Regions from separate parts of the Pseudoalteromonas undina genome, predicted to be linked through region 2. Evidence: predicted binding sites of a transcription regulator. Region 2 holds the regulator's gene; each other region holds the start of a gene.

Region 1 (9,958 bases), on a different contig from region 2:
TTGGCACACGCCCTACCGTTGGCGTATTAATCACAACGCGACTACCATCAAGCCCCTCAGCACCTAGGCCACCTACAATTAAACTGCCTTGAGCGATGGCGTAAACATTACCATCAACCCCTTTTAAGAATGTTTGTAATAATGTGCCACCGCGCAAGCTGCCTGCACTGCCAATCGATGATACGGTTATATCAATAGTCTGCCCTGGCTTTCTAAATGGCGGGAGTTCAGCATGAACAGCAACCGCTGCAACATTTTTAATTTTTGGCTTTAAACTAGCTGGTAACGTAATACCAAAACTATTGAGCATGCCTTTAAAGCTTTGCTCGGTAAAACGGCTTTGCTCACCAGTTCCCGGTAAACCCACTACCAATCCATACCCGACTAATTGGTTTGACCGCACCCCTTCGACCATAGATACATCTTTAATTCGCTCAGCACTGGCAGTAAATTGCCAGCCTAGTAGCACCATAAAACAAAAAACTTTAAAACCATTCATGTCGAATGTCCTCTAAAAGGGAAACAATGAGCTACTAAAGAAACGCGTTAACCAACCCGGGCTTTGTGCCTCTTGAGTTTGACCCTTACCTGAATACTGAATACGTGCATTCGCAATTCGATTAGACTCAACAGTATTATCGGCATTGACATCTTGCGGACGCACTAACCCTTCTAGGCGAATAAATTCTTCACCGGTATTTAACGTTAGCCATTTTTCACCGCGAATTACTAAATTACCATTTGGTAGTACTCGCATCACGTTAACCGAAATATCGCCAACTAAGCTATTTGATTGATTTGATTTTGAGTCACCTTTAAATGAGGAGTCACTGCCAATACCAAATTGAATGCTATCGCCGCCAATATTTACCGGTAAACCACCTAAACCAATTACAGGGTCGAGGCTGGCATCGGTTTCTTTATCCGTTTCTGTTTTAGCTGCTTTAGTCGCTTGGGTCGACTCTTGTAATTTAACAGTAATGATATCGCCTGTTCGCAGTGCTTTTTTATCGGCATATAGATCATTCGATAATTGAGTACTGAACAAAGAGCCGGTTGCGACTACTGGCTCCATATTAGGCTCTGGATACATAGGTGCATAATAGGGATCGTCTTGTACTACCTCATTATTTTGTGTAGCTACACAACCACTTAATAGTAAAGTTCCTACTGTAAATAACATAATATTACGCATACAATCCCCCAAAACTATAACTGTTGATTGATATAACTCATCATTTCATCAACGGCTGAGATAACTTTTGAGTTCATCTCATAAACGCGCTGCGTTTCAATCAAATTAACTAACTCTTCGGTCACATTTACATTTGATGTTTCAAGTGAACCTTGAATAATCGTACCTAAACCTTCAACACCCGGGTTACCTTGAACAGGCGCACCGCTTACCGCGGTTTCGGTATATAAGTTTTGCCCTATAGGCTCAAGGCCCGACGGATTAATAAAATCACTAATCGTGATTTGACCAATAACCACGTTTTCGGCCTGACCTTTTACGCGAACTGACACTTCACCATCTTGAGATACGGTGATCGACTGTGCATCGTCAGGTACATTCATTTCAGGCTGAACAACATAACCAGCGCCCGAGGTTACAACACGCCCGTCGCCGTCGGTAGTAAACTGGCCGTTACGCGAATAAGCAATATTGCCATCTGGTTGCAATACTTCAAAAAAGCCAGGACCAGAAATCATCCAATCTAATGAATTTTCAGTAGTGAGCATATTACCTTGCGAAAAGTTTTTTTGGTTAGCCACTACCTTAGTACCCGCACCAAGCATTAAGCCTGACGGCATTTCGGTGTCTTGCGATGAGCGACCGCCTGGTTGATTAATATTTTGGTAGAGTAAGTCTTCGAAAATAGCGCGGCTTTTTTTGTAACCCACTGTACTGGCGTTCGCTAAGTTATTTGATATAACCGATATATCAGTTTGTTGAGCGTCAAGCCCTGTTTTACTTATCCATAATGCTGGATTCATAATAATATCCTCACGTTAAAGTTAAACGATGCGCATCAGCTGTTCTTGACGTTCGTCAATCTCTTCAGCTGTTTTCATCAGTTTTACTTGTAATTCAAATTGGCGTTGGTGACTGATCATATCGACCATTTCATGCACAGGATTTACATTCGATTTTTCTAATGTGCCACCTAATACTTGTACATTGGCTGATGTTTCAACTATTTGGCCTGGTTTAGCTCTGAATAAGCCATCGTTACCCTTCTCGAGCGTGGCGTTGTTTGCATCAACCACTTTTAGCCGATCAACTTCTTCTAAAAAGTTAGCCGGTGCACCTTGAGGGCGTACTTGAATAGTGCCATCTTTGCTAAATTCAATTTTTTCAATCGGTACAGGTAATATGACAGGCCCACCTTCGCCAATAACTTGACGACCGTCGCTGGTAGTCAACATACCTTCAGCAGTGATATTTAACGAGCCCACTTTTGTATAGGCTTCATTACCAGAGGCATCCTGAACACTCAGCCAGGCGTTATCGCTCATAGCGATATCAAGGCTGCGACCTGTTTCCACAATACCGCCCGATGTCATGTTAGATCCTGGGCGCTCTTGCATAGCAAAAACACGAGTCGGCAAACCTTCACCGAAAGCCTGCATTGATCGCGCTTGCGCAAAATCAGATTTAAACCCAGTGGTATTCGCATTTGCCAAATTATTGGCTTTAAGAGCAAGCCCTTGCATGCTTTGTTTAGCGCCAGATGCCGCTATGTAGACCATTTTATCCATAACATCGACTCATTAAGAAATCTATATATGGGTAAATGCAATATAAGTGCCAGATTAAATTTAAGTATGAATAAGATTTTAAGGAGGAATAAAAAAGGCTGCATTAAGCAGCCTTTATAAATCAAAATATGATTATCGGATCTGTAAGATATTTTGTTGAAGCGTTGAATTCACTTCAAGCGCACGAGAGTTTGCTTGGAAGTTACGCTGCGCACTAATCAAATCAACCAGCTCTGTGGTTAAGTTTGTATTTGATTGCTCGAGCGCTGAAGAATTGACTTTGCCTAAAGTTCCTGTTCCCGGTTCTCCTGCTATAGGCTCACCTGAGGTTAAACTTTTTTTCCATGAAGTATCACCCACCTGTTGTAAACCTTGTGAGTTTGCAAACCTAACCATGGCTACTTGACCCAAATATGAAGTGTCGCCATTACTGTACGATGCAACGACTTTTCCATCAGTACCAATGTCAATACCCGCTAAGCGACCCACTGTCGCACCATCTTGCTCTAGTGCTTTTACTTCAAATCGATTTGCATATTGAGTAGGTATTTTACCTGCAGTACCTGCCTCGTCACGCCACTGAATTGCAATGTCATTAAACTGTGCACCGTTGGTTAATAATCCTGAAAAGTTAGCAGTATTTAAATTTACATCATCAAAGGTACTTCCTGTAATAGGTGCGCCATTGGTTGTTTCTGGCGTACCGCTTGCGTTAAATCCAAACGTACTAAGTGGGCTTGGAGTTGCCGTTGCGGCACCGGTAGCATCAAACGGTTTTTGATCCAATGTACCATGCACTTGCCATTCGTTTGGTGCAGTTTTAACAAAATAAAACTGCATTACATGCGGCTCACCTAGTGAGTCGTAAACTGTGGTTGAAGTCGAAGAGTTATAAGTAGTGCCATCTGTTGCATCAAATGGCACAGCTATAACATCGTCACGCGAATCAACATTGAACGACGTATATACGTTTGAAGTAGAGCGCGGAGAGCCTGATGAATCAGGTATTTGCAATGCAGAAGATGTACTTAAACTAACCGAAGTGGTACTGCCTGTAACCTCATTCACCGGAAAACTCTGTAAGAAGTTTCCTTTAGCATCAACTACAAAGTTGTCTTTATTAAGCTTAAACGCACCTGCGCGAGTATAACTAAAATCTAAAGAGCCTAAGTCATTACTTGTTGCAAAGTAACCCTCACCTGTGATCGCTAAATCCAGTGAGTTATTAGTAAACTGCAGCGACCCTTGATGAAACTGCTGAGCAACCATGGTGGTTTGCACACCATCACCATTTTTCGTTTTACCTGCGCTAAATACCGAAGATGCGTATACATCAGCAAATTCAGCGCGAGACTCTTTAAAGCCCGTGGTATTTACGTTGGCAATGTTATTGGCGGTAACATCTAAATCTTTTTGTGCGGCAGCAAGGCCTGTTAATGCAATATTGAAGCTCATAATTAACCTCTAACCTAAAAGTATTTAGCCCGATGGCTAAAAAATACATAAAATCTATTACGCGATTTCTGCGACATCAGTCAGCCTAACCGCACCTTCTTTTGTGTTAATAATAATGCCGCTTGAGCCATTAATATTAACACTTTCAATATTTTTGAATGTAGCTAACGGAAGGCTTGAAAATTCCCCATTTGTGCTACCTTCTGCTTTGATGTTGTATTCACCAGGTGGTAGCCGTTCACCCGCTTCATTTTTACCATCCCATGCAAAACGAATGGCTCCTGCGGGCTGAGTGCCTAAATCTATAGTTTTAACCAACTGCCCGGATGCATCTTCAATGCGAATCATTAAACTATCGACTGGCTTTTCAGCTACAACAGAACCTCTTGATTCACCCGACTCATTAAGCTCAAGTGTATTCGATTCCAACAGCGCTTGTTTGCCAACCAGTGTTGATGCTTGCAATGCCGAATTTGATGTCATCGACGCGGCTAAAGACTCAAAATTAGAGTTTAAATTTGATATTCCTTCAGCCATGGTAAAGTTTGTCATTTGTGCAATCATCTGATCGTTATCAGCTGGTTTGCTGGGATCTTGATATGACAACTGCTGTGTTAACAACGAAAAGAAATCTTCTTGGGTTAACGCATCACTATCCTCTTTTTGTGGCACTTGCTTATCTTGCCAACGTAAAGAGTCCATGTAGGATGAAGAAGTACTAATATCGTTACTCATGAGCTACCCTCAGTTACCGCTGACCTAACAGCAGTGTTTTACTTAACATTTGCTTAGCTGCATCAGCAACTTGAACATTTGTCTGATAAGAGCGAGATGCAGAAATCATATTTGCCATCTCCTCAACAACATTCACGTTGGGTTTATAAATGTAACCATTTTCATCCGCACTCGGGTGGTTTGGGTTATATTCAATTTGTAGTGGTTTATCACTCTCAACCACTCCTAACACTTTCACACCAACGGCAGAGCCCTGTGGGTTGCTTGCTGACGCTGACGCTTTTGTTAGCTCCGCAGCAAATACAGGTTGTCGCGCTCGGTACGTTTCATTTTGTGAAGAGCTAATTGTATTGGCATTAGAGATATTACTTGCGGTGGTATTTAATCGCACGTTTTGCGCGCTCATACCCGAACCTGCAATATCAAACACATTATATAAACTCATAATTAGGCTCCTTGACTACCGAGGGCTTTTTTCAGGCCTTTAAATTTACCATTAAGAAACTGGACACTGGCCTGATACTCCATAGCATTCTGTGTATACAAGTTCCGTTCCACTTGTATATCAACAGAGTTACCATCACCTGTATCTGTTTGATTTGGCGTACGAAATAGTTCATTTCCACCTACACTACGGGTACCACCGGCAATGTGTTTTTCGTTGGTTCTTACCATCGTATTGCCGCTTAGTTGGTTAGACTTTGCCGTTTTTAATGCTGAGGCAAAGTCGATATCTTTTGCTTTATAGCCGGGCGTATCAGCATTTGCGATATTAGTAGCGAGCATTTCTGCTCTTTGCGAACGGATTAACATCGCATGCGGATGCACGCCTAATGCTTTATCAAAACTGATAGCCATAACTATCTCCAAAAAATTGACTTAGTACCAATAAAGCAATAAGTAAGCCAGCAATGAAAATAGTGACGATAAAAACAAAAAACGACGCTATAGCGCCGTTTTTAGGAGGGGGGGGGTGTAAACGGTAGTTATTTTTTTTGGTAAATAATCCCGGGGTTACAACGCACCATATCAAATTCGGTACTCAAACCAGACATAGATTCCGACGCACCTAAAAATAAATACCCCTTAGGGTTAAGTGCTTGAGAAAATTGTGCAATTATTTTGGCTTTCACCTCAGGTGAAAAATAAATTAAAACATTACGGCAAAATATAATATCGAACTTACCCATCAAAGCGTACGAGTCGAGTAAATTTAAATGCCTAAAGCTCACTTGCTTTTTCAATGAGTCAACCACTTGTGCCATACCATTGCCGCTATCTTTAAAAAACTTCTTACGACGCTCAGCAGATAGCCCGCGAGCCAGTGCCAATGCATCATATTCGGCGTGTTTACACATATCCAGCATGGTATTTGAGATGTCAGTACCCACTATTTGTGCACCCATTTTTAAAACACCAGGACTACTTGATTGAAACTCAGCAACCGACATAGCAATTGAATAAGGTTCTTGCCCTGAAGAGCTCGCAGCAGACCATATTTTTAATGGCCTATTTAACGCTTTAAATTCAGGGAATAATCTGGTTTTGAGCAACTCAAATGGGTATTGATCTCTAAACCACAATGTTTCGTTGGTTGTCATGGCATCAACAACAGTAGCGCGCAATTGACGCTCATGCACGCCAAGTGTTTTGCTAACCAGTTCAGATAACGATTCAACATTAAATCGAGACATTAATGGTGCCAAGCGACTTTTAACCAAATACTGCTTATTTTCACCTAAAACAATACCGCACTGTTGTTCTAAAAATAAGCGAAATTGATCGTATTCTGTTTGCTGCAAATCTTTATTAGTCAAATCAATAACACCTATGTTTATTAATCACAATGAACCCACTTATTAACGGCTGTAGCAAGCTCGTCTGGATTAAATTTTGCAATAAAATCGTCAGCCCCTACTTTTTCAATCATTGCTTGGTTGAACACACCACTTAACGATGTGTGTAAAATCACATGCAATGGTGCAAGTTTGGGATCTGCTTTAATTTCTGCAGTGAGCGTATAACCATCCATTTCTGGCATTTCTACATCTGAAATAAGTAACCCTACTCGCTCTGTAATATCGTTAACACAATCAAGCTCTGCAATTTCTTTTAGTCTTATTAAAGCTTCTTTACCATTTTTAGCAAGTTCAGTAGTTACACCTAAAGGTTCTAACGCTCGTTTAACCTGATTTCGTGCCACGGCCGAATCATCGGCAATAAATACAATTCTTTCGCCTAAGTCTTTTTGTATATTACCTTGCGAGGCAACATCATCACTCACGGTAGTATTGACAGGACAAATTTCGTTTAGGATCTTTTCTACGTCGAGTATTTCAACCAGCTCATTTTCAATTTCAGTCACGGCAGTTAAATAAGAATAGCGGCCCGCTCCTGATGGCGGTGGCATTATTTTTTCCCAGTTCATATTAACAATCCGCTCAACACCACCAACTAAAAAGCCCTGCACTGTACGGTTATATTCTGCAATAATAATAAAGCCATCTTCTATGCTTTTAATAGGACGACCACCTACTGCCATTGATAAGTCAATTACCGAGATTGTTTGGCCACGGATATGTGCTACACCACGAATGTAAGCGTTAGATTTTGGCATGCTGGTTAATGGCGGGCATTGAAGAACTTCTCTTACCTTAAACACATTAATGCCAAAGCGCTGACGTCCGTTAAGCTTAAATAACAATAACTCTAAGCGGTTTTGCCCAACCAACTGAGTACGTTGGTTTACTGAGTCTAAAATACCGGCCATTTAAATCTCCTAAGAAAACAAATATAAGGAACGATAATTGCTTTCAATTAATAAAGCGTCATAACACAACGGGGGCGTCTAAATTCTGACGCAAAATATTTATACCCTGTTTGCAACCATAAGCATAGTCGAAACATTATGAGTTTGTTAAAAAAAACCAGAAGATACAGTGTTTTTTATTTTCTTGCTAGCCTCTGCTTCACTTTGCCACTGAAGGCTCAAGTATTTAGTAAAGAATCACTACAGGAAATGGCTGTATCTTATGTTGCTCAAAAAGCAGTAACTACAAATGACAACAAAATACAGTTTAGCGCGTTACCGCTAGATACCCGCATACCCGATCGCCAGTGTAACTCTGAGCTAGAGCTAGTAACGCCAAGTGAGCCCCCATTTAATCGTCAGGTCACCATTCAAATAAAATGTAACGATAGTGACAACTGGGCACAATACGTTCATGTGAGAATCACTGAATCAGCACCTGTTGTAGTTGCTACTACCAATTTAGCACGAGGTGAAGTGATTACTCCATCCCATTTAAGTATTGATATGCGCCCTGCGCACTTTATACGTGTTCAGTATCTTGATGATCCTGCGCAACTTATTGGTAGCCGCAGTAAACGTAATATTCGTGAAGGTATGCCTGTACTACTCAATCAAATTTGTATGGTTTGCAAAGGCGACTCTGTCAATATTTTTGCCAATATTAAAGGGTTAAGAGTAAAAACCACGGGTGTTGCATTAGAGGATGGAACCTTAGGTGAACAAGTACGAGTTGAAAACAAAAAAACAGGTAAAGTTTTAAATGCGCGAGTAGATGGTGTAGAGTCTGTGCAGGTAAATATTTAATGTAAATTTATGCTAAAGTATCTTTAGTAAATGCCGATATAAAGGCATCAGTTGGGTAATAAACGGGTTTTTATCATGGTCGGTCAAGTAAACAAATCAAATCAACAGCCTGGTGTTTTAACAAACACTCAACAGCAAAAAGTTGATTTAAAAAGAGATAATGCAAATACACAAGCTGCGCAAACGCCTTCACCTAAAGCTGCAAGCGATTCGGTGAGCTTAACACCGCAGGCCAAGCAATTAAAATCTTTACAAGAAAAAGCAGAGCAGTCTTCTGGTTTTGACAGCAACAAAGTTGCTGAGCTTAAAAAAGCGATTACCGAAGGCAAGTATCAAATAGACAGTGAGAAACTTGCCAAAAATTTAGCAGACTTCGAGTTTAATGTTTATGGCTGATCACAATAGTTTAATTACGATTAAACTAAACGAACAAATAAATTGTTTAACAACCTTGAGTGAGCTTCTTACTCAAGAACTTGATGCTATTGCCTCACGAAGAGGCGAAGGTTTAAAAGAAATTGCCCAACAAAAAATGTCTTTTTTAACCAGCATAAGCACCCTAGATAAAGAACTCAGTAAACTGATTGCCAGTAATGATCAGCAAACAGATGAAAACGCTGACTTAATAAAGCTAACCAGAACTAAGCTTGAGCAATGTCAAAAACAAAATGAAGTTAACGCTCATGCAGCGCACCAGGCGCAGTTAAGTGTAAAGCAATTAAAGGGTATTTTAATTGGCGCACCTTCGTCTATGACCTACGATCAAGCCGGTAGCGTAGTTAATACTGACAACAGCATTGTGCGTAACCTAAAAGCCTAAAGAATACTCATAAAAAAACGCCTAAACGATTATTCGTTTAGGCGTTTTTTTATGAGTAATAATTTGTCGGTTGGTAATAACTTGTCGCTTAGTAATAAGTGACTTTTTTCACTTCCCGTGGTTTTATCTCACCGATGTACAAGTCGTGTACGCGCTTCATATTAAGCTCAAGCTCAGTAATATACATATCATTAACGGCATAGGTTTTTATAATTTGCGCGCCTTTTATAATACCTTGCACTTTACTCTGTAAATAATCATCTTGGGCAACAGAGCCTGCGACGGTTGTGCCTGCGGTAATTTTTTGCCCGTACACTTGTTCCGTTAGTTCGCGGTATGCTTCTAGCTTGGAGGCTTTAATTGCCATAAGCTGTTTTTGAGTGTCATTACTTCCCGACTGCAAACTAATGGGCGCGTACCCTATTGCTTTTAATACAGGGTAATTATTTGGCTCAACATATTTATATTCAACGTGCTTATCAAATATATTGCTACAACCGCTTAACGTTAAGCAGCCTAATGTGATCATTAATGGCATTACTCGCATCATACAGGGCCTTTAAAAACTA
Region 2 (9,958 bases):
CGAATGTTTGAATTTGCCATGTAAATTTTTGTACTATGCTGTGGCTGGCTAGGTAGTCTTTTACTGGTTGATCTAACCCTGTGAGTGGCTTAAGTTCAGGCTCCCAATGCGGGTTTGGTAAAAAGCGAGCGTCAAATACATAATCTGCTTCTTTGGGTATACCGTGCTTAAAACCAAATGACTCAAAGGTAATGATCAGTTGTTTGTCTTTTTTACCGAGTATTTTTTCACGAATAGATTCAGCCAGCTGATGCACACTTAAATCCGTAGTATCAATCATATAATCGGCACGGTTAATGAGTACATCAAGGAGTTGTTTTTCTTTTTTTATTGCTAAATCAAGTGGCAGTGAGTCAATCGAAAGAGGATGAAGACGCCGTGTTTCTGAAAAGCGTTTAATTAAGGTTTGATCGTCACTGTCTAAATAAAACACCGTTGGCTTAGTAAAACCAGGTAAATATTCAATGATTTCATTAAACTGTTGCTGCTCTTTAGGTAAATTACGCACATCAACACTTACGGCTATTTTGTTGTAGCTGTCGGAAACACTACGAACAAGAGATGGCAATAAATTTAAAGGAATATTATCTACACAATAATAACCTAAATCCTCAACAACACGCAGCGCAACAGATTTACCAGAACCTGAGCGACCACTTATAATTATTAATTCCATTTATCACCCTTAATTGTTACTACGGTTGACTTACAATTACTTGATACAGCTCATTGTCGGATTTTGCCGCTCGTAATTGCTTACAAAATTCTTTATCGTTGAGCTTTTCTGCTATAGTGGCTAAGGTTTTTAAATGCTGCTTATTGTCACCATCAGGTACAATTAAGGCAACAAAAATATCGACCGGTCTGTTATCTATCGCATCAAAATTAATAGCCGTTTCGCTCACTAATATAAGTGCAAGAGGCTCTTGTACACCACTCATACGACCATGTGGAATTGCAATTCCTCGACCTATACCTGTACTCCCTAGTTTTTCTCTGGCGGTTAACGCGTTAAGAATATCTTGTTGTGTTAAATAGGGCAGTTTATTGTGAGCCAATTCACTGATAAATTCTAAAATTCTTTTTTTACTATTAAAAAGGACCGCAGCTTTACTGCAGTCCTGACAGATAAGTGAGCTTAATTTCATAGTGTTAGTGTCGAGCAAGTTTCTCTTTGTGTTTAATTACTTGACGATCTAGCTTGTCAATCAGCGAGTCTATAGCGGCATACATATCTTGGTGTTCAGTAGAAGCAAAAATCTCAGCGCCACTAACATGAACGGTTGCTTCGGCTTTTTGGTTTAGTTTTTCTACATCGAGAATAACGTGCACATTCGTTATGTGATCAGTGTGCCTCTGTAACTTCGAAAATTTACTATTTACGTAGTCTCTAAGCGAGTCGGTAATATCTACATGGCGACCAGTTAAATTCAGTTGCATAAACATTTTCCTCTTTGTTGTACGCCTTAAATCAAACTTTTACGTTGATTAGACGGGGGAATAGCTAGAGATTCGCGATACTTTGCAATAGTTCTCCTTGCTACTTTAATTCCTTGCTCAGCCAATATATCTGCAATTTTACTATCACTCAATGGTTTAGCTGAGTTTTCTGCAGCGATTAATTTTTTAATTAATGCGCGTATTGCTGTAGATGAACATTCGCCACCATTTTCAGTGCTTACATGGCTTGAAAAGAAATATTTAAGCTCAAAAATACCGCGTGGTGTGTGCATGTATTTTTGCGTAGTAACACGTGAAATAGTCGATTCGTGCATTTCTACCATTTCGGCCACGTCATTAAGTACCATAGGCTTCATCGCCTCAGGACCATGTTCAAAAAAGGCCTGTTGTTGCTGCACAATACAGTTAGTTACTTTAAGCAGTGTGTCGTTTCTACTTTCTAAGCTTTTTATAAACCATTTAGCTTCTTGTAAGTGTGAGCGAATAAACTGGCTATCGCCGCTTGATTTAACCGTACGCGACATAGCTGCATATTGGCTGTTTACCCTAATTTTAGGCATACTATCTGGGTTTAGTTCAACCACCCAACGGCCTTTTACTTTTTTAACCGACACATCAGGAATAACGTACTCAGACTCTTCTCTAACAATAGTGTCAGCGGGTTTTGGACTCAGCGTGTGAATTAACGTCATGACCTCTTTAAGCTCATCTTCTTTAAGCTTAGTTTTTTTCATTAATGTGCGATAATCACGCGCAGCCAGTAAGTCAATGTGATCAGTTAAGATCATTTTTGTTTCGCTTAAAAAAGGCGTGTCTTGATCAAACTGATTCAATTGAATACACAAACACTCTTGTAAACTACGCGCGGCTATTCCTACCGGATCAAATAACTGAATACGCTTTAATACGGCTTCTATTTCATCAAGTTCAACTTCATCTTCTATGTCGTTTTCTTGATTAAAACTTTCTAATATTTCTTCACAGCTAAGGGTTAAAATACCAGAATCGTCCACGGCTTCTACGATTGCAATCGCGATGGCTTCATCAGTAGGGCTAAACGGTGTCAGTTGCAATTGCCACATTAAATATTCATGTAGCGTTTCAGTTGAAGAGCCTTGATAAATTGATTCATCTTCAGGCATTGGTCCTGATGAAGAGGCCGGTGCTGCGCTCATGTATTCATCCCATGTAACATCCATTGCCATATCATCGCTAATGGTGTCTTTGGTCATGGCTTCGCCGCTATCTTGCTCATATTCGCTAGGTTTTTCATCAGCTGAAGCACTTAGCGTTGATTCATCGGTATCGGCTTTTTGTTCGTTTTTACCCGCAGCATCTTCACTGTAATCTTGTTCTTCAACTTCAAGCAAGGGATTACTATCGAGTGCTTCTTGAATTTCTTGCTGGAGATCCAATGTACTGAGCTGCAATAAGCGAATTGCTTGTTGCAACTGTGGAGTCATTGTAAGTTGCTGGCCCATGCGCAGCTGTAATGATTGCCTCATTTATCTCTAACAATCCTTTTAAATTAGTATGATTAATCTTAGCAGATGCTTAGTGGAATAACACACATATTAGAGCTTGAACTGCTCGCCCAAATAAACATCGCGTACTGTTTTATCGTTTAATACATATTCTGGAGTGCCTGATGCAATTAACTCCCCATGAGAAACTATGTAGGCTTTTTCACAAACATCAAGTGTTTCGCGGACGTTGTGATCTGTGATCAATACGCCAATTCCTCGGTTTTTAAGGTGCTCTATAATCTTTTTAATATCTAATACAGAGATAGGATCAACCCCTGCAAAGGGTTCGTCTAGTAGTATAAATTTAGGATTTGCTGCTAATGCTCGCGCAATTTCAACACGGCGACGCTCACCACCTGACAGAGCCATACCTTGGCTGTCACGAATATGCTGAATACTAAATTCATCAAGTAAATTATTTAAGGTATCTTCACGTTGTTGCTTATTGAGCCCTTTACGTGTTTCTAATATAGCCATTAAGTTTTGATAAACCGTCAGCTTTCTAAAAATAGATGATTCTTGTGGTAAATATCCTATCCCTAGGCGAGCTCGACTGTGCATTGGTAATAAAGTGATATCTTGATCATCGATTGATATTTTACCTTTATCGCTAGGTACAAGGCCTACAATCATGTAAAAGGTCGTAGTTTTACCTGCGCCATTGGGGCCAAGTAAGCCGACAATGCTGCCAGCTTCAACTTCTAGGCCAACGTTTTTCACCACTTCACGGCCTTTATAGCTTTTTGCTAGTAGCTCTGCTTTTAATGTGCTCATGGTTGGCCTTTATCGTCTTCTTTTTTGTTTTCAACAGGCACTAAAATAGTGTGTACACGGTCTGTTGAGTTTTCGTCTTTTTCTGCGCTAATTAACTGCTGCTCTATATCGTAGGTGATACTTTTAGCAGTTATTTTTTGACCTGCTTGAGCAATACTGGCATCGCCGATTAAGGTTAAAAAACGTTGCGAAACATCGTAACGCACTTCATTCGCACTGGCACTCATGATGGTGCCATCTGCTTGTGTTTCTTCAAAATATGCAGGGCTGCCTGTGGCAATTAATAATTGCTTGTTATCGCCTAAGTCATCGCGTTTATGCACTTCTAAACGGTCAGCTGTGATACGGCGATTACCATGAATAATTTCAACATTTTTCTCAAAAATGCCCACGTTTTCTTTTAATTGACCTTCCTGCCTGTCAGCACTAATTGAGATTTGATTAGCCGCAGGGGCTTCAGTGGTTTCCTCTGCATGGCTATGAAATGCAATCAGTAATGAAGGAACAATTAGAATTTTAAATAGGTTATTGGTCATAATATAGGGTTCGCGTATGGTTAATAAGTTTAATCACTTCGGTTTTTAAATCGGCCTCAAGGCCTTTGCCTGTGATTTTTAAATTAGGTCCTGTAATAACGACAGGCTGCTCTGACTGCATAGTGAGTAGTTTTATATCTACATTGATGCTATCGGCTGTGATCGTATCGATCATGGCGTTATCGGCTAAATTTAGCGCTTTTACATTGCCCTCTAATACGAGTTGACGATCGTCGTAGAGGGTGGCCTCATCAGCGTTAATACGCCATGTTTGCTGCTCGTTGTATAACGTAAATATAGGTTTTTCAAAAAAGGTAAAACCAAGTTGTTGGTATAACTCCATTTTTACCGCAGTTACTTTGTGGCTTATTTTACCTTGCTCATTATAAGCGGTTTGTTTTAGCTCAATCGCAGTGTAATCAGGCTTAGCAATAGTTTGAGTTTGTTCATCCGCAATAATATCTACCTGAGAAAAATAAGGATACCAAAGCCAAACCATACAGCTTATGAATAAGATGCTCAGTATAATGCGAGCTACATTCATGAACTGGTTCCTTGGCTAGTAAGTGGCTTATTGTTTTCAAGCATCAGTAAATCTGTTAACTCTCTTACTGCGCCAAAGCCGCCTGGCAACTGAGTGACATAATGCGATAAACGTTTAATCAGTGGGTGGGCGTCGTTTACGGCTACTGCAAACCCGACTTTTTCCATCACTGGCATGTCAGGGCCATCGTCACCAATGTAAGCTATTTGCTCATCGCTGAGCGCTAATTTTTGTTTTAATTCTTGATAGGCAATGAGTTTGTCTTCTTGGCCTTGGTATATATGTTGTACGGTTAAATTGCTCATACGTTGTTGAACTATTTTTGAGTGACGACCTGTGATCACGGCAACTTCAAAACCACTATTAATAAGGGCTTTAATGCCAAACCCGTCTTTGGTATTAAAGGCTTTGAGCTCTTCACCTTGGTTGCCAAGATAAATGCGCCCATCAGAAAACACACCATCAATATCGCAAATTAATAATTTTATTTTTTTTGCGCGCGCTTTTGCATCATCACTTAACGGCTGATAAAGATCTTCAAACTGCATTTATAGCACCCCCGCTTTTAGTAAGTCTTGCATATTTAGTGCGCCAATGGGCTGATTATGCTCATTAATCACAATTAAACCATTAATACGTTTTTGTTCCATAATGTTCAGTGCTTCAGCCGCGAGTATGTCTTGTGTGGCTGTTGTACATGACTTTGTCATCACAACATTAATTTCTGTGCTGTGTATATCAATACGTTGCTCTAAAATACGGCGTAAATCACCATCGGTAAACAACCCCGATAATTGCTGATTACTATTTATAATAGCGGTCATGCCAAGCCCTTTGGCTGACATTTCAATTAAGGCGTCTTTAATGGTTTGCGTTTCATTAATAATAGGCGTGTGAATACCGCTGTGCATTACATCTTTTAAGGTTAAGAGTAAGCGTTTGCCTAAACTGCCACCTGGATGCGACAGTGCAAAATCATCAGCGGTAAAACCACGGGCTTCTAATAATGCTACCGCCATAGCATCGCCCATAGCGAGTGTTGCTGTGGTACTTGCTGTTGGCGCTAAGCCTAATGAGCAGGCTTCTTGTTCAACTTTAATACACACATGCACATTTGCCAATGTTGCCATGGTTGACGTTTCGTTGCCTGTCATAGCAATCATTTTTGCGCCAATGCGTTTTAATACCGGAATAATATTAAGCACTTCACTGGTTTCGCCAGAGTTAGATATAAGCATAACCACATCATTTGATGTAATCATACCTAAATCGCCATGACTCGCTTCACCAGGATGTACAAAAAATGCGGGGCTACCAGTACTCGCTAAAGTGGCTGCTATTTTATTACCGATATGGCCCGACTTACCCATGCCAATAACAATAATACGGCCTGAGCAGTCGTACATTAATTGGCACGCTTGATCAAAGCTTTCATTAACGTATTGTGCGATATCGCTGAGTGCTTGACGTTCTATATCAAGGACGCGCAAGCCTTGTTGAATAAAATTTAGCGTTGCCATGGATCACCCTACTTGACTAAAAATATAACCTTGGTAAATCATAAATGCGACGATGAGTACGCCACCTTCTAGTCTATTGATACGTCTTTGACCTCTAAAGTTCAATGACATAGCAATAAGTGCCAAGGTTGCACCGATCATAATTAAAACATCACGGTTAGCTACTGATGCGTCAATAACTGATGGGTTAATTAATCCTGCCAGCGGTAACACCGCGAGAATATTAAAAATATTTGAGCCAACAATGTTACCCAGTGCTAGATCATCTTCATTTTTAAGAACACCCGCAATGGAAGCTGCAAGTTCAGGTAAGCTGGTGCCTATGGCTATTATGGTTAAACCAATTACTAAGTCGCTTAAGCCAAAATATTTTGCAATATCAACGGCTGAGCCAACTAAAAAGTGTGAGCTAACAGGAAGTAAAATCATTCCGATGACTAACCAAAAAACGGCTTTTTTGGTTGGGACATTATCAGGTACTTCATCACAGGCTTCGCTAACAAAGGGATCGTCTTGGTTTTTTGCTCGCAGTGATACAAAAATAAGTCCACCAATAAAAACAACAAAACCAAAGAGTAAGGCTGCGCCTTCAAAAAACGAAAAGTAGTTATCTGAAAAAATATACCAAGTAGCGATAGACACCAATAATACCAGTGGAATTTCTCGTTTTAATGTACTTGAAGAGACTGAAAGCGGTCTTAAAAGCGCTGTAATACCTAATACTAATAATATGTTAGTGATGTTTGAACCAACTGCATTACCTACGGCTGTATCGGTTTTATTTGCCAAAGCAGCCGAAGCGGATACCATCATTTCAGGGGCCGATGAGCCCATAGCTACCACGGTTAAACCTACAATTAATGTTGGTACGCCAAAGTTTTTAGCCAGTGCCGCCGCACCATAAACAAACCTGTCCGCACTCCATACGAGAGCCGCAAAACCGAGAATTAAAATGACAAACGAGGTAACCATTGTGATAAGCCAGTTAGTGTAAATTCAGATAGCGCGAATAGTAACAAAAGCCACCATAAAAGTATAAGTAAAAGAGTAAGCTGTAATACATTAGGCGGTTATTAAAATAATTATTTAATGGGTTAACTTGCTTGTTTAAGCATCGGTTAAGTCAATTTGTCGCAGTCTTATAGCTGTTTTTACGTGGCTATTACAAAATCTTACGAATTGTTTTTTCCATCTTGACCAAAAAACCCTTAAAATAGAAATATGAGAGAATATTGTTATGGAGAGCGACTTGTCGCAATCAATAGTAGAAGTAAAGGATGTTACCTTTTCTAGAGGCGATAGGGTCATATACAAAAATATGAGCTTTGATGTCCCAGAAGGTAAAATTACTGCCATTATGGGGCCAAGCGGAATTGGCAAAACCACGATGCTGCGCTTAATTGGTGGCCAGCTCAAACCCGACTCCGGTGATATTTTATTTAAAAAAGACAGCATAGTCGCCATGTCCCGTAAAGAGCTCTACGCGGCACGTAAACGTATGAGTATGTTATTTCAAAGCGGTGCTTTATTTACCGATATGTCGGTATTCGACAATATCGCATTTCCTATCCGCGAGCATACACAACTCAGTGAAGACTTAATCCGTTTAGTGGTTTTAATGAAACTACAAGCAGTTGGCTTACGTGGTGCTAAAGATTTAATGCCTTCAGAGTTATCTGGTGGTATGGCACGTCGCGCAGCCTTGGCTCGCTCTATAGCGCTTGATCCTGAGCTAATTATGTATGATGAGCCTTTTGCAGGACAAGATCCCATTTCAATGGGAGTGTTGGTTAAGCTTATTAAATCTTTAAATGAAGTACTTGGTTTATCTTCTTTAATTGTTACGCACGATGTGAGTGAAGTAATGAGCATTGCCGACCACGTTATTATTATTGCCGATCAAGGTGTGATTGGTAGCGGCACGCCAGATGAGATGCGTCAGCACGAATCACCACTTGTGCAACAATTTTTAAAAGGATTATCAGATGGGCCTGTACCATTTCATTATCCAGCACAAACCTATGCAGATGAACTGTTAGGAGAGTCGCAGTAATGTTGGATTTACTACAAAAAATAGGCCATAAAACGCTGGGTCGATTTGCAGCACTCGGGCGTTCAACGCAAATGTTGGCAAGTGCATTATGGCATTTACCCAATTTAAAAAAAGGTACGCCTCTGCTGGTGCGCCAACTCTACATGGTTGGATCACAGTCATTATTGATCATTGTGGTGTCGGGATTATTTATCGGCATGGTTTTAGCGCTGCAAGGTTATACCGTTTTAGTTGATTATGGTGCAGAAGATAGCCTAGGCCCGTTAGTAGCGCTTAGCTTGTTACGTGAGCTTGGACCGGTAGTTACTGCGTTATTATTTGCAGGCAGAGCAGGCAGTGCGTTAACCGCTGAAATCGGCTTAATGAAAGCCACCGAGCAGTTATCGTCGCTAGAGATGATGGCTATTGACCCGCTTAGACGTATTATTGCGCCGCGATTTTGGGCTGGCTTAATTAGTATGCCGTTACTGGCATTAATTTTTTCAGCGGTCGCTATTATTGGTGCTCACTTGGTGGGTGTTGATTGGCTAGGTGTTGATACCGGAAGCTTTTGGTCAATAATGCAAGCTCAGGTGTCGTTTGAAAAAGATATACTAAACGGTTTAATTAAAAGTATCGTATTTGCGATTGTTGTCACTTGGATTGCACTTTATAAAGGGTATGACTGTGTTCCTACATCAGAAGGGATCAGCAAGGCAACAACAGAAACAGTGGTGCATTCATCACTGGCGGTATTAGGTTTTGACTTTATTTTGACAGCGGTAATGTTTACTAGCTAATAGGGTATTAAATAATGAATTCACGGAAATTAGAAATTTTAGTTGGTTTTTTTGTCGCGCTGGGTATCTTGGCATTTTCAATGCTAGCGCTTAAAGTGGCCAATTCAGGTATTAGCGGCTCAGGTGAAACCTACACATTAAACGCCAAGTTTGAAAATATAGGCTCATTAAAAACTCGCGCGCCTATTAAAGTAGGGGGAGTTGTTATTGGTCGTGTCGAGTCAATTTATGTACACCCGCAAGAGTTTTTACCTGTGGTGAACATGAGTATTGATGCGCAGTATTTATGTCGTTTTTCAGATACCAGCTCTATCTCAATTTTAACCTCGGGTATTTTAGGTGAGCAATATTTAGGTATTAACCCTGTGATCGCTTCAGATTCAGCTAAACAACGTTGTTTAGGCGAAGATGTTGCAAACAGTGCACAAGACCAAGCTATTGATGATTTATTTGGGGTGCAAAGCAAAGCATTAGCAAGTGGCGATTCAATTACTGATACCAAATCGGCATTGGTACTTGAAGAATTAATTGGCCAGTTCTTATTCAACCAAGGTAGTGAGTAATTATTATGTTGAAAACATTTTTAGTAAGTATTGCGCTAGTAAGTTTAATGCTATTACAAAGCGTGCAAGCAGCAGAAGTAAAATTAACTGATCCTAATAAAATGGTACGCCAAGTTGCTGACAATACCTTTGCACGAATTACCCAAGATCAACCATTAATAGTAAAAGATAAAGAACATTTACGTGTTATTGTTGAAGAAGA
Region 3 (9,958 bases), 180 kb from region 2:
GGTTTTGCTGATGACTTACGTGACTTTTCAGATGCAGTGTTAATGCTCAATGCGCTTAATTTAAAGCACGTTAAATTAATGACTAATAACCCTAAAAAGCTCAATGCATTAAAAGATGCAGGTATAGAAGTTGATTCTGTTGTGGGTACTCATGCTCACATTAAAGCTGGGCTTTCAGGTAATAAAGCGTATTTAGAGACAAAGATTAAGCATGGCTCTCACATGCTAGATATTAAGAAAATTAAAAAACCTTAGGGTCTGTTGACCTTTCAAGGTTAAATTTGCAGCAGTCTGTTTGGTATTTAGGCAAGGCAGAGCCTATGTGGTGTGGTTATTCCCCATAAATAGGCGATAACGCAGCATCAATGCCAAACAGGCGCAGCCCTTCGGGTTCTACCTAGGGGCGATTTACTCTTTGTTGCTCGGTTTTTACTTAGCCCACTAGGTTACAAACCTCGCGCCGCGATTAAACCGCCCCTAGTTTGAACAAATTTTAATCCGTAAAGGGCAACAGACCCTAATATTAACGGCATTTATCGCCGCCACCTATGTAATACCAACCAGCGCCGAGTTATACTCGGCGTGTTTTGTTTTAATTAAGAGCAAGTATGTCTACACAATTACGAATTTTTAAAGCTGATGCGGCATTAAAATGGTTTAAAGCGGGTTGGCTAATTTTTAAAACTCAGCCATTAACTTTTATTTTTATGCATTTGTTTATTGGCATTGTTGGCTTGTTGTCGTTATTTTTGCCGGTATTACAAATAGCTGCAGCATTGGCTACACCATTTTTAACCGCTGGTTTTTATCAAGCCGTGCTTACCAAGCAGCAGGGCGGCAAAATTATGTTAGCCGATATTTTGAAGCCCTTTTCAGCCAAAGGAAATCGGTTAGGCTTATTTCGCTTAGCGCTTTATCAAATGGGTGCCGGTATTTTAATTGCCTTGCTCGCTAATGGGTTATTTGCTGATGCAATGGCGGTTATGACACAGCCTGGCCTAGATCCAAACACCGCCGTTAGCCAAATGCTTGAGAGTATTTCGCTTGCTAACGTGGCATTGTTTTTAATTGCGCTCTCTATTTACTTTACTTCGTTTGCCTACGCAGTACCGCTGGTTTATTTTAATAAAGAGCAACGTATTTTAAATGCCTTAAAAAGTTCGTTTATGGTGTTTTATTATAATATTTTACCATTAAGTGTTTATGGTATTATTTGCGCATTATTAATGGTGTTGTCGATGTTCTTATCGCTACTACCGCTGTTGATTTTAATGCCAATTTGCTACATTAGTTTCTTTGTATCTTATCAGGCTATTTTTATGCCCGTTGTGCCACCAAGTGATGACAGTAACATTAAGCCTTTAAGTAGCGAGCAAAGCGGACGCTTTGACGCTTAATGGATGATACGTTAAAACAAAAGTTAAAAAACTATGTGCTTTGGTTGCTTGGTCGGCAAGAGTATTCGCGCCGTGAGTTAACCCAAAAGTTACAGCAAAGAGAAGCAACCGACGAGTTCATAGAAAACCTGCTTGATTGGTGTGAAAAGCACAATTTTATTAACGAGCAGCGTTACTGTGAAGGGTTTGTCAGAAAACACATATTTAAATGCCATGGCTTAAAGCGAATTCAAAGTGAGGCCATGAGTAAAGGGATTGATAGAGCACTGCTTGAAACAGTGGTTGATGAGCTGGAAATAGATTGGTTTGAGCTCGCGCAGGAAGCGTACAACAAAAAATATTCAACGACACCGGCAGACCTCGAGTACAAAGAAAAAGCTAAGCGCGTGCGCTACTTAATGTATCGAGGTTTTAGCTATGATCAAATAAATTTTGCAATGCAAGCACAGTAAATACAGGTGAGACTTTCACATGCAGCACATGACTACCGCACAGATTAGGCAACAGTTTTTAGACTTTTTTGCCAGCAAACAACACCAAGTTGTTCCTTCTAGTTCGCTTATACCGGGTAACGATGCCACGTTGTTATTTAATAATGCCGGTATGGTGCAATTTAAAGATGTATTTTTAGGCGCCGAAAGCCGCCCTTATACACGCGCAACTAGCTCTCAGCGTTGTGTGCGTGCTGGTGGTAAACACAACGATTTAGAAAATGTTGGTTACACAGCACGTCACCATACCTTTTTCGAAATGCTAGGTAATTTCAGCTTTGGTGATTACTTTAAGCAAGATGCAATTAAATTTGCGTGGGAGTTTTTAACTGAGGTTGTAAAACTACCAAAAGAAAAGCTGTTAGTGACCATTTACCATGATGACGAAGAAGCCTTTGGCTACTGGGCTAACGATATAGGCTTACCTGAAGATCGTATTATTCGTATTGCAACGAGCGATAATTTTTGGTCTATGGGTGATACCGGCCCTTGTGGTCCATGTTCTGAAATATTTTATGATCACGGTGAGCACATTTGGGGTGGTCCTCCGGGCACTCCTGAAGAAGATGGCGACCGTTTCATTGAAATTTGGAACTTAGTATTTATGCAATACAACCGTCAAAGCGACGGGACTATGGAGCCACTTCCTAAGCAATCTGTTGATACTGGTATGGGCCTTGAGCGTATTTCAGCTATTTTACAAGGTGTGCATTCAAACTACGAAATCGATTTATTCCAAGGCTTAATTGCCGCCGCTGCAAGCGTTACTAATGCACAAGATATGGATGATAAGTCGCTTCGCGTGGTGGCGGATCATATTCGTTCGTGTGCGTTTTTAATTTCAGATGGGGTTATGCCATCAAATGAAGGCCGTGGTTATGTATTGCGTCGTATTATTCGTCGTGCAGTACGTCACGGTAATAAGTTAGGTGCTAAAGGCGCGTTTTTCTATAAATTGGTTGCTGCACTTATTGAGCAAATGGGTCAAGCGTACCCAGAGCTTGCTAAGCAACAAGAAATTATTGAAAAAGTACTGCGTATTGAGGAAGAGCAGTTTGGTAAAACGCTTGAGCGTGGTTTAGCTATTTTAGAAGAAAGCTTGAGTGATTTAACCGGGGATGTGATCCCAGGTGACTTAGTATTTAAACTTTACGATACCTATGGTTTCCCTGCCGATTTAACAGCTGATGTAGCGCGTGAGCGCCAAATGACCATTGACCATCAAGGTTTTGAAGCATGCATGGCAGTGCAACGTAAAACAGCACAGCAAGCGGGCAAATTTGGTGCAGATTATAATGAGCAATTAAAATCAGATAAGCACACTGATTTTAAAGGCTACGATAGCAATCATTATCGTGGCACTGTGATTGAGATTTTTGCCGGTGGCGAATCTGTATCGTTATTAGAAGATGGTCAGCAAGGTATTATTGTTTTAGACCGTACTCCGTTTTACGCTGAATCAGGCGGCCAAATTGGTGATAGCGGAACAATTACTGTTGCCGGTGGTGAGTTTAATGTAACCAATACCACTAAATTGGGTAATGCTTTTGCTCATCATGGAACAGTTCAAGGGCGTATTGGCGTTAACGATAAAGTGGATGCGACAATTGACGATGCGCGTCGTGAAAGCATTAAGAAAAATCACACAGCTACGCACATTTTACATGAAGCATTGCGTCAGCTTTTAGGTGAGCACGTATCGCAAAAAGGCTCACTTGTGCAGCCAGATCGTCTGCGTTTTGACTTCTCACATTTTGAAGCGGTGACCAAACAAGAACTGCGCGAAATTGAACGTGTAGTAAATGACGAAATTCGTCGTAACTTTGCACTTAACACTGAGCTAATGGCAATTGATGATGCTAAAGCAAAAGGTGCTATGGCATTGTTTGGCGAAAAGTACGATGACGAAGTACGTGTAGTAACCATAGGTGATTACTCAATTGAGCTTTGTGGTGGTACACACGTAGAGCGTGCAGGTGACATTGGTTTATTCAAAATTGTATCTGAAAGCGGTATTGCTGCCGGTGTTCGTCGTATTGAAGCGGTAACCGGTGCAGAAGCAATCGCTTATGTTAATGAACAAGAACAGCAATTAGCAGATGTTGCAGCGCTTGTAAAAGGTGACAGTGCGTCAGTACTTGAAAAAGTAACTGCCTTACTTGAAAAGTCGAAAGGACTTGAAAAGCAAGTTGCCCAACTTAACGATAAACTAGCCAGTGCGGCAGGTGCATCGTTACTTGATTCAGTGGTTGAAATTAATGGGGTTAAATTGTTAGTTGCCAACGTTGAAGGAACTGAATCAAAAGCGCTTCGTGGCATGGTTGATGATCTTAAAAATAAGATTGGCTCAGGCGTAATTGCTTTAGGTGTTGCCAGCGGTGATAAAGTAAGCCTAATTGCGGGTGTAACTAAAGACTTAACCGGTAAAGTAAAAGCGGGTGAGTTAGTTAACCACATGGCAGGCCAAGTAGGTGGTAAAGGCGGCGGTCGTCCAGATATGGCGCAAGCGGGTGGTTCTGAGCCACAAAACTTAACTGCAGCACTTGATAGCGTAACAGCTTGGTTAACTGAGCGTACTTAAGCTTAAGTGGCACTTATAGTTCAAAAATTTGGCGGCACTTCGGTAGGCTCAATAGAGCGTATTGAAGCGGTCGCCGACCTTGTTGTTAAAACTAAGCAACAAGGCCACCAAGTGGTGGTGGTGCTTTCGGCAATGTCGGGAGAAACCAATCGCTTAATTAATCTTGCCAAACAAATCGACTCTCGCCCGAGTAGTCGTGAACTCGATGTATTACTCAGTACCGGTGAACAAGTCTCTATAGCTTTATTAGCGATGGCTATTATTAAACGCGGCCATTCTGCGGTAAGCTTGTTAGCCGATCAGGTGAATATATTAACCGATAACATGTTCGGTAAAGCCCGTGTAGAAGACGTGGCTGCAACGCGTTTAAAACATGAACTTGAACATAACCGTATTGCTATTATTGCCGGCTTTCAGGGGCGCGATATTGAGGGCAACGTGACTACGCTTGGGCGTGGTGGCACCGATACCTCTGCGGTTGAAATAGCGGGTGCAATAAAAGCGGATGAATGTCAGATCTATACTGATGTTGATGGCGTATATACAACAGATCCTCGTATTGAACCTAATGCACGACGTTTAAGCCATGTAACCTTTGCCGAAATGCTTGAGCTGGCTAGTTTAGGTGCTAAAGTGCTACATATTCGCTCTGTAGAGTCGGCTGGTAAGCACAATGTACCATTAAGAGTGTTATCTAGCTTTAAACCTGATGAAGGTACATTAATTAGTTTTGAGGAGAGCGATGTGGCGAGTAACGTTGTGTCGGGTATTGCATTTAATCGAGACGAGTGTTTGATTAAGGTACATGGAGTACCGCAAGGCACTAAAGAGCTTGCAAAAATTTTGAAACTTTTTGCAGATAATGGCATCGAAATAGATATGATTAATCAAATTAATCATAAAGTTGAAAAAGTCGACTATGCTTTTACTGTGCATTTAAATGATTATTTAAACGCACTTGATTTGTTAACGGCTGAGCAACAGCAATTTGACGCACAGGCAATTGACGGATTAACTAATGTGGCGAAAGTGTCAGCTGTAGGTATGGGGATGAAATCTCATTCTGGGGTAGCGAGTTTATTTTTTGATTCGTTAGCACAAGAGAACATTGATGTGATGTTTGTTTCAACCTCAGAGATAAAGATTTCAGTTTTAATAGATGAAAAATACCTCGAGCTGGCTGTTCGTGCATTACATAAGACATTTTTAACAGAAAATGAATAGATTGAGAGTTTTTACTTACTTTTTAGTCTAATTTTAATTAAAATGTGTGTGCGGAATCTTATAATTTTATTGGAACATGGGAGCAAGAGAATGCTAATACTAACTCGTAGAGTAGGCGAGACCCTGATGATTGGTGACGAAGTAACCGTTACTGTTCTGGGTGTTAAAGGAAATCAAGTTCGTATCGGTGTTAACGCACCTAAAGACGTATCAGTTCATCGTGAAGAAATTTACATGCGCATACAAGCTGAAAAGTCTAACCCTAATCCGGGCAATGCTTAATCAACATAGTATAAAATGTGCTAGTTAATAACTATGACATTTGTAAAAGCCACTCATTGAGTGGCTTTTTTGTGTATAAAATCAATCGTTTCTTCGTCGAGTATTGCCTTAGAAATGTATTGCATACCGCTTTTACTTTTTAACAATAGGCCGCAATCTGTAGTAATTACTTCATTAATGTCGTGCCAAGCTAACTGGTAATTCTTGTAATGATTGGTTGATTTTATTCCGTCCTCGTCGAAGGTAAGGGTTACTTCAGAGCCTGACGCTCTGCTAAGCATTTGCCTTGTTACCCACCAAGGGCGGCGATAATAAAAAGCAATGCACTCAAGTAAAGCTAACATAAGCAAGAATGTACCAAGGTAATGATCGCCTAAACCATAAATGCCAAATAATCCTAAAACCACAAGTAGCGCCAATAAAAAGTATTTAGGTTGTGCACGCTTACTATAAGGCAGCGATTGGTCGAAGCATTCATAAAAATAAGGTTTATCGAGTTTATAAGTTGTTGTAAAGACCATGTGTTTGCACTTAAAAGCTATTTTTTATTATTTTAGCTTAATGCGAAGCTTAAAAGGGGAAATGACTAGAAACTATTTATATTTTAGGCATAAAAAAACGACCCGTAGGTCGTTTCTTAGCTAAATAAATAATATTAGCAATTTGTCTCTTCGGCATTAACGCCTTCTTTTACTTCTTCACAGGTATCTTCTACCTTGTTTTGAACATCTGTCACGGCTTCGTCAATACGCTCACCGGCTTCTTCTGCATGATTGTCTTCACAACCCATAATAAATGCACTTGCGAATAGACCAATAGCTGCTGCTTTAAGTGTTGATGATTTCATAATGTAATTCCTTGTATATAAATTTAAAAAGAGAGTTCGTTGTTTCTTATCTACCTGGGGCTTTTACCACGTAAAGCGCCAGAGACAAGTGAAATAACCAGTAAAACTAAAAAGATAAAAAATATGATCTTAGCAATTCCTGCTGCGGCTCCTGCAATACCACCAAATCCTAAAACGGCTGCGATTAGTGCGATCACCAAAAATGTAATTGTCCAGCGTAACATTGTCATCTCCTTGATTTATCTAAGTTAAAGTGTTGTTTTTATATAAGCGAGTAATGTGCCAGTATTTTATTTTGTTTTAAATCAATGGTTTATTTCGGTTTTTCGCGATTGGCTTTATATTGAGTTGGTAATTTTTACGATCTTATCGGTAACTTATTCACAGTTGTCTCTGATGAGATAATAAATAGTTGTTGCTGCTCTTTGCTTTGGTAAGACCAATTAACATTTGTTTTGAAGGTTATTAGTGGGTTAGTACAATAGGTTTGTTTTATATGTGTTTTTACAAAGTATTAGTGTTTTTATATATTCTTTGTTTATAACGAACATTTTTAGCATCTATATATCTGGGTTAAATAAGCTATTTTAGGTGGTGTTAACCTTGTTGGTGATATGTTACTTTTAGATTAATTGGTTTTACCAATTTACAACGTGTAGACAAGAGAATAGTTTTTGTTACTATTGGTGAATAGTTATTTAAATAAACCGATTTTTTATGTGTTTGGTTTTAAACAGGGGAGAATTATGGATATAGGGGCTTTACTCACAACTGCAGGCAATTTAATGCTAACAGGCATGGTGGGTGTGTTTGTATTTCTTTCTTTATTGATTGGTGCAGTGACACTCATGTCTAAGCTGGCTAGCAAGTTTTCTCAGCCAGAACTAGAAGCATCACAGAGAACACCATCTTTTAAATCTCAAGGTGTGCCAAATGAGCACATCGCTGCAATTAGTGCTGCCATTGCTCAGTACAAAACAAATAATAATTAGAGGAGCATACCAATGGCTAAATTAAAAATAACAGAACTCGTACTTCGTGACGCACATCAGTCGCTCTTAGCTACCCGCATGCGATTAGACGACATGTTACCTATTGCAAAAAAAATTGATGACGCAGGTTATTGGTCTATAGAATCTTGGGGTGGAGCTACCTTTGATTCATGTATTCGTTATTTAGGTGAAGATCCATGGGAGCGTATTCGCGCGCTTAAAAAAGCGATGCCAAATACACCACAGCAAATGCTACTTCGTGGTCAGAACTTATTGGGATATCGCCATTATGCTGATGATGTGGTTGAGAAGTTTGTTGAGCGCGCTCACAAAAATGGCGTAGACGTATTTCGTATTTTTGATGCCATGAATGATGTACGTAACTTAGAAACTGCCATAAAAGCGGCGGTTAAAGTAGGGGCACATGCACAAGGTACAATTTCTTACACAGTAAGCCCTGTACATACATTAGATATGTGGTTAACACTTGCTAAGCAGCTTGAAGAATTGGGTTGTCATTCAATTTGTATTAAAGATATGGCAGGATTGCTTAAGCCTTACGATGCAGAAGAACTCATTAAAGCGTTAAAAGAAACGGTTTCCATACCTATTGCAATGCAATGCCATGCAACAACGGGTTTAAGCACCGCTACTTATCAAAAAGCGATTGATGCCGGCATTGATATGCTCGACACAGCTGTATCGTCTATGAGTATGACTTATGGTCATTCAGCAACTGAAACAATTGCAGCAATCGTTGAAGGGACCGAGCGTGATACCGGGCTTGATTTAAACCACCTAGAAGAAATTGCCGCTTACTTTAGAGACGTACGTAAAAAGTACGCTGCGTTTGAAGGCAGCTTAAAAGGTGTCGATGGCCGAATTTTATTAGCCCAAGTGCCAGGTGGTATGTTAACTAACATGGAAAACCAGCTTAAAGAGCAAGGTGCTGCTGATAAACTAAACGAAGTGCTACTTGAAATTCCACGAGTACGTGAAGATTTAGGCTTTATTCCACTTGTTACACCTACCTCACAAATTGTTGGTACTCAAGCGGTATTAAATGTACTCACTGGTGAGCGTTATAAAACCATTACCAAAGAAACTGCTGGCGTATTAAAAGGTGAGTATGGTTCAACACCTGCACCAATGAATAAAGAGCTTCAAGAGCGCGTACTTGATGGCAGTGAAGCAATTACCTGTCGCCCTGCAGATATTATTAAACCTGAACTTGAAACTTTAGAAGCTGAGTTAAGCAAGCTTGCGCAGGAGCAAGGGCTAACTTTAGCCGATGAGCAAATTGATGATGTGCTTACCTATGCATTATTTCCACAGATTGGTTTGAAATTTATTAAAAACCGTAACAATCCTGATGCATTTGAGCCTGTTCCTAGCGCTGATGATAACGCCAATAAAGCACCTGAAAAATCAGCGGCAAACAATAAAAGCGTTAAGGCAGAGCAATACAGCGTTAAAGTAGACGGTAAAGTATACGATGTCGTGGTTGCTCAAGGTGGTGAGCTTAAAGAGGTAACGTTAAAAGACTCAGAGCATATTCCACAGTCAGCATCGGTTGCCTCGGGTGAAACTCTAAATGCACCACTGGCCGGTAATATTTTTAAAATTAAAGTAAAACCCGGTCAGGTAGTCAATGAAGGTGATGTGGTAATTATTATGGAAGCCATGAAAATGGAAACCGAAGTACGCGCCATGCATACCGGTACGATTGCTGAGGTGCTTGTTTCTGAGGGCGATTCAGTGTCAACCGGCGATGCAATGATTGCACTAGCTTAAGGAGTAAATAGAGGATGGATGGTATTTTAAACCTCTGGCATGCCACAGGCATTGCTAACTTTACATTTCCTGGGCTGATCATGATTGCCGTTGGTTGTTTGCTATTATTTTTAGCAATTGCCAAAAACTTTGAGCCGTTATTACTACTGCCCATTGGTTTCGGAGCTATTTTAACTAATATTCCAGTAGCTGGTTTATCAGATCCAGGTGGCTTACTTTACTATGTTTATTATGTTGGTATTGATACCGGTATTTTTCCGCTATTAATATTTATGGGAGTGGGGGCCTTAACTGATTTTAGTGCCTTGATTGCCAACCCGCGTATGTTGCTATTAGGTGCGGCAGCGCAG

What was found. The regulator sigma-54, encoded in region 2, starts transcription at its own class of promoters, with help from an activator protein. The targets are predictions, from matches to a motif close to GTTGGCACGNNNNTNGNNT.
Region 1: the regulator sigma-54 is predicted to act here: its motif matches at 2,799-2,817, upstream of PUND_RS05995 (flagellar basal body rod protein FlgF).
Region 3: the regulator sigma-54 is predicted to act here: its motif matches at 7,091-7,109, upstream of PUND_RS02825 (DUF1328 domain-containing protein).

Annotation. Positions count from the first base shown of each region.
Region 1 is NZ_AHCF03000003.1:506,352-516,309, reverse strand. Features, by position in the region: gene PUND_RS06010 (flagellar basal body P-ring protein FlgI) at 1-499, opposite strand, end outside; gene flgH (flagellar basal body L-ring protein FlgH) at 512-1,195, opposite strand; gene flgG (flagellar basal-body rod protein FlgG) at 1,210-1,998, opposite strand; gene PUND_RS05995 (flagellar basal body rod protein FlgF) at 2,020-2,763, opposite strand; gene flgE (flagellar hook protein FlgE) at 2,896-4,218, opposite strand; gene PUND_RS05985 (flagellar hook assembly protein FlgD) at 4,276-4,953, opposite strand; gene flgC (flagellar basal body rod protein FlgC) at 4,967-5,398, opposite strand; gene flgB (flagellar basal body rod protein FlgB) at 5,401-5,811, opposite strand; gene PUND_RS05970 (CheR family methyltransferase) at 5,940-6,770, opposite strand; gene PUND_RS05965 (chemotaxis protein) at 6,791-7,723, opposite strand; gene flgA (flagellar basal body P-ring formation chaperone FlgA) at 7,862-8,569, shown strand; gene flgM (flagellar biosynthesis anti-sigma factor FlgM) at 8,645-8,965, shown strand; gene flgN (flagellar export chaperone FlgN) at 8,958-9,389, shown strand; gene PUND_RS05945 (LPP20 family lipoprotein) at 9,478-9,936, opposite strand.
Region 2 is NZ_AHCF03000002.1:292,199-302,156, forward strand. Features, by position in the region: gene rapZ (RNase adapter RapZ) at 1-676, opposite strand, end outside; gene ptsN (PTS IIA-like nitrogen regulatory protein PtsN) at 696-1,148, opposite strand; gene hpf (ribosome hibernation promoting factor) at 1,153-1,440, opposite strand; gene PUND_RS01985 (RNA polymerase factor sigma-54) at 1,467-2,966, opposite strand; gene lptB (LPS export ABC transporter ATP-binding protein) at 3,036-3,761, opposite strand; gene lptA (lipopolysaccharide transport periplasmic protein LptA) at 3,758-4,297, opposite strand; gene lptC (LPS export ABC transporter periplasmic protein LptC) at 4,287-4,841, opposite strand; gene kdsC (3-deoxy-manno-octulosonate-8-phosphatase KdsC) at 4,838-5,389, opposite strand; gene PUND_RS02010 (KpsF/GutQ family sugar-phosphate isomerase) at 5,390-6,361, opposite strand; gene PUND_RS02015 (calcium/sodium antiporter) at 6,365-7,333, opposite strand; gene PUND_RS02020 (ATP-binding cassette domain-containing protein) at 7,599-8,414, shown strand; gene mlaE (lipid asymmetry maintenance ABC transporter permease subunit MlaE) at 8,414-9,193, shown strand; gene mlaD (outer membrane lipid asymmetry maintenance protein MlaD) at 9,208-9,756, shown strand; gene PUND_RS02035 (MlaC/ttg2D family ABC transporter substrate-binding protein) at 9,762-9,958, shown strand, end outside.
Region 3 is NZ_AHCF03000002.1:469,417-479,374, forward strand. Features, by position in the region: gene PUND_RS02785 (GTP cyclohydrolase II) at 1-255, shown strand, start outside; gene PUND_RS02790 (BPSS1780 family membrane protein) at 609-1,397, shown strand; gene PUND_RS02795 (regulatory protein RecX) at 1,397-1,849, shown strand; gene alaS (alanine--tRNA ligase) at 1,869-4,469, shown strand; gene PUND_RS02805 (aspartate kinase) at 4,476-5,693, shown strand; gene csrA (carbon storage regulator CsrA) at 5,784-5,975, shown strand; gene PUND_RS02815 (YcxB family protein) at 6,029-6,496, opposite strand; gene PUND_RS02820 (hypothetical protein) at 6,631-6,822, opposite strand; gene PUND_RS02825 (DUF1328 domain-containing protein) at 6,873-7,046, opposite strand; gene PUND_RS02830 (OadG family protein) at 7,569-7,814, shown strand; gene oadA (sodium-extruding oxaloacetate decarboxylase subunit alpha) at 7,827-9,608, shown strand; gene PUND_RS02840 (sodium ion-translocating decarboxylase subunit beta) at 9,623-9,958, shown strand, end outside.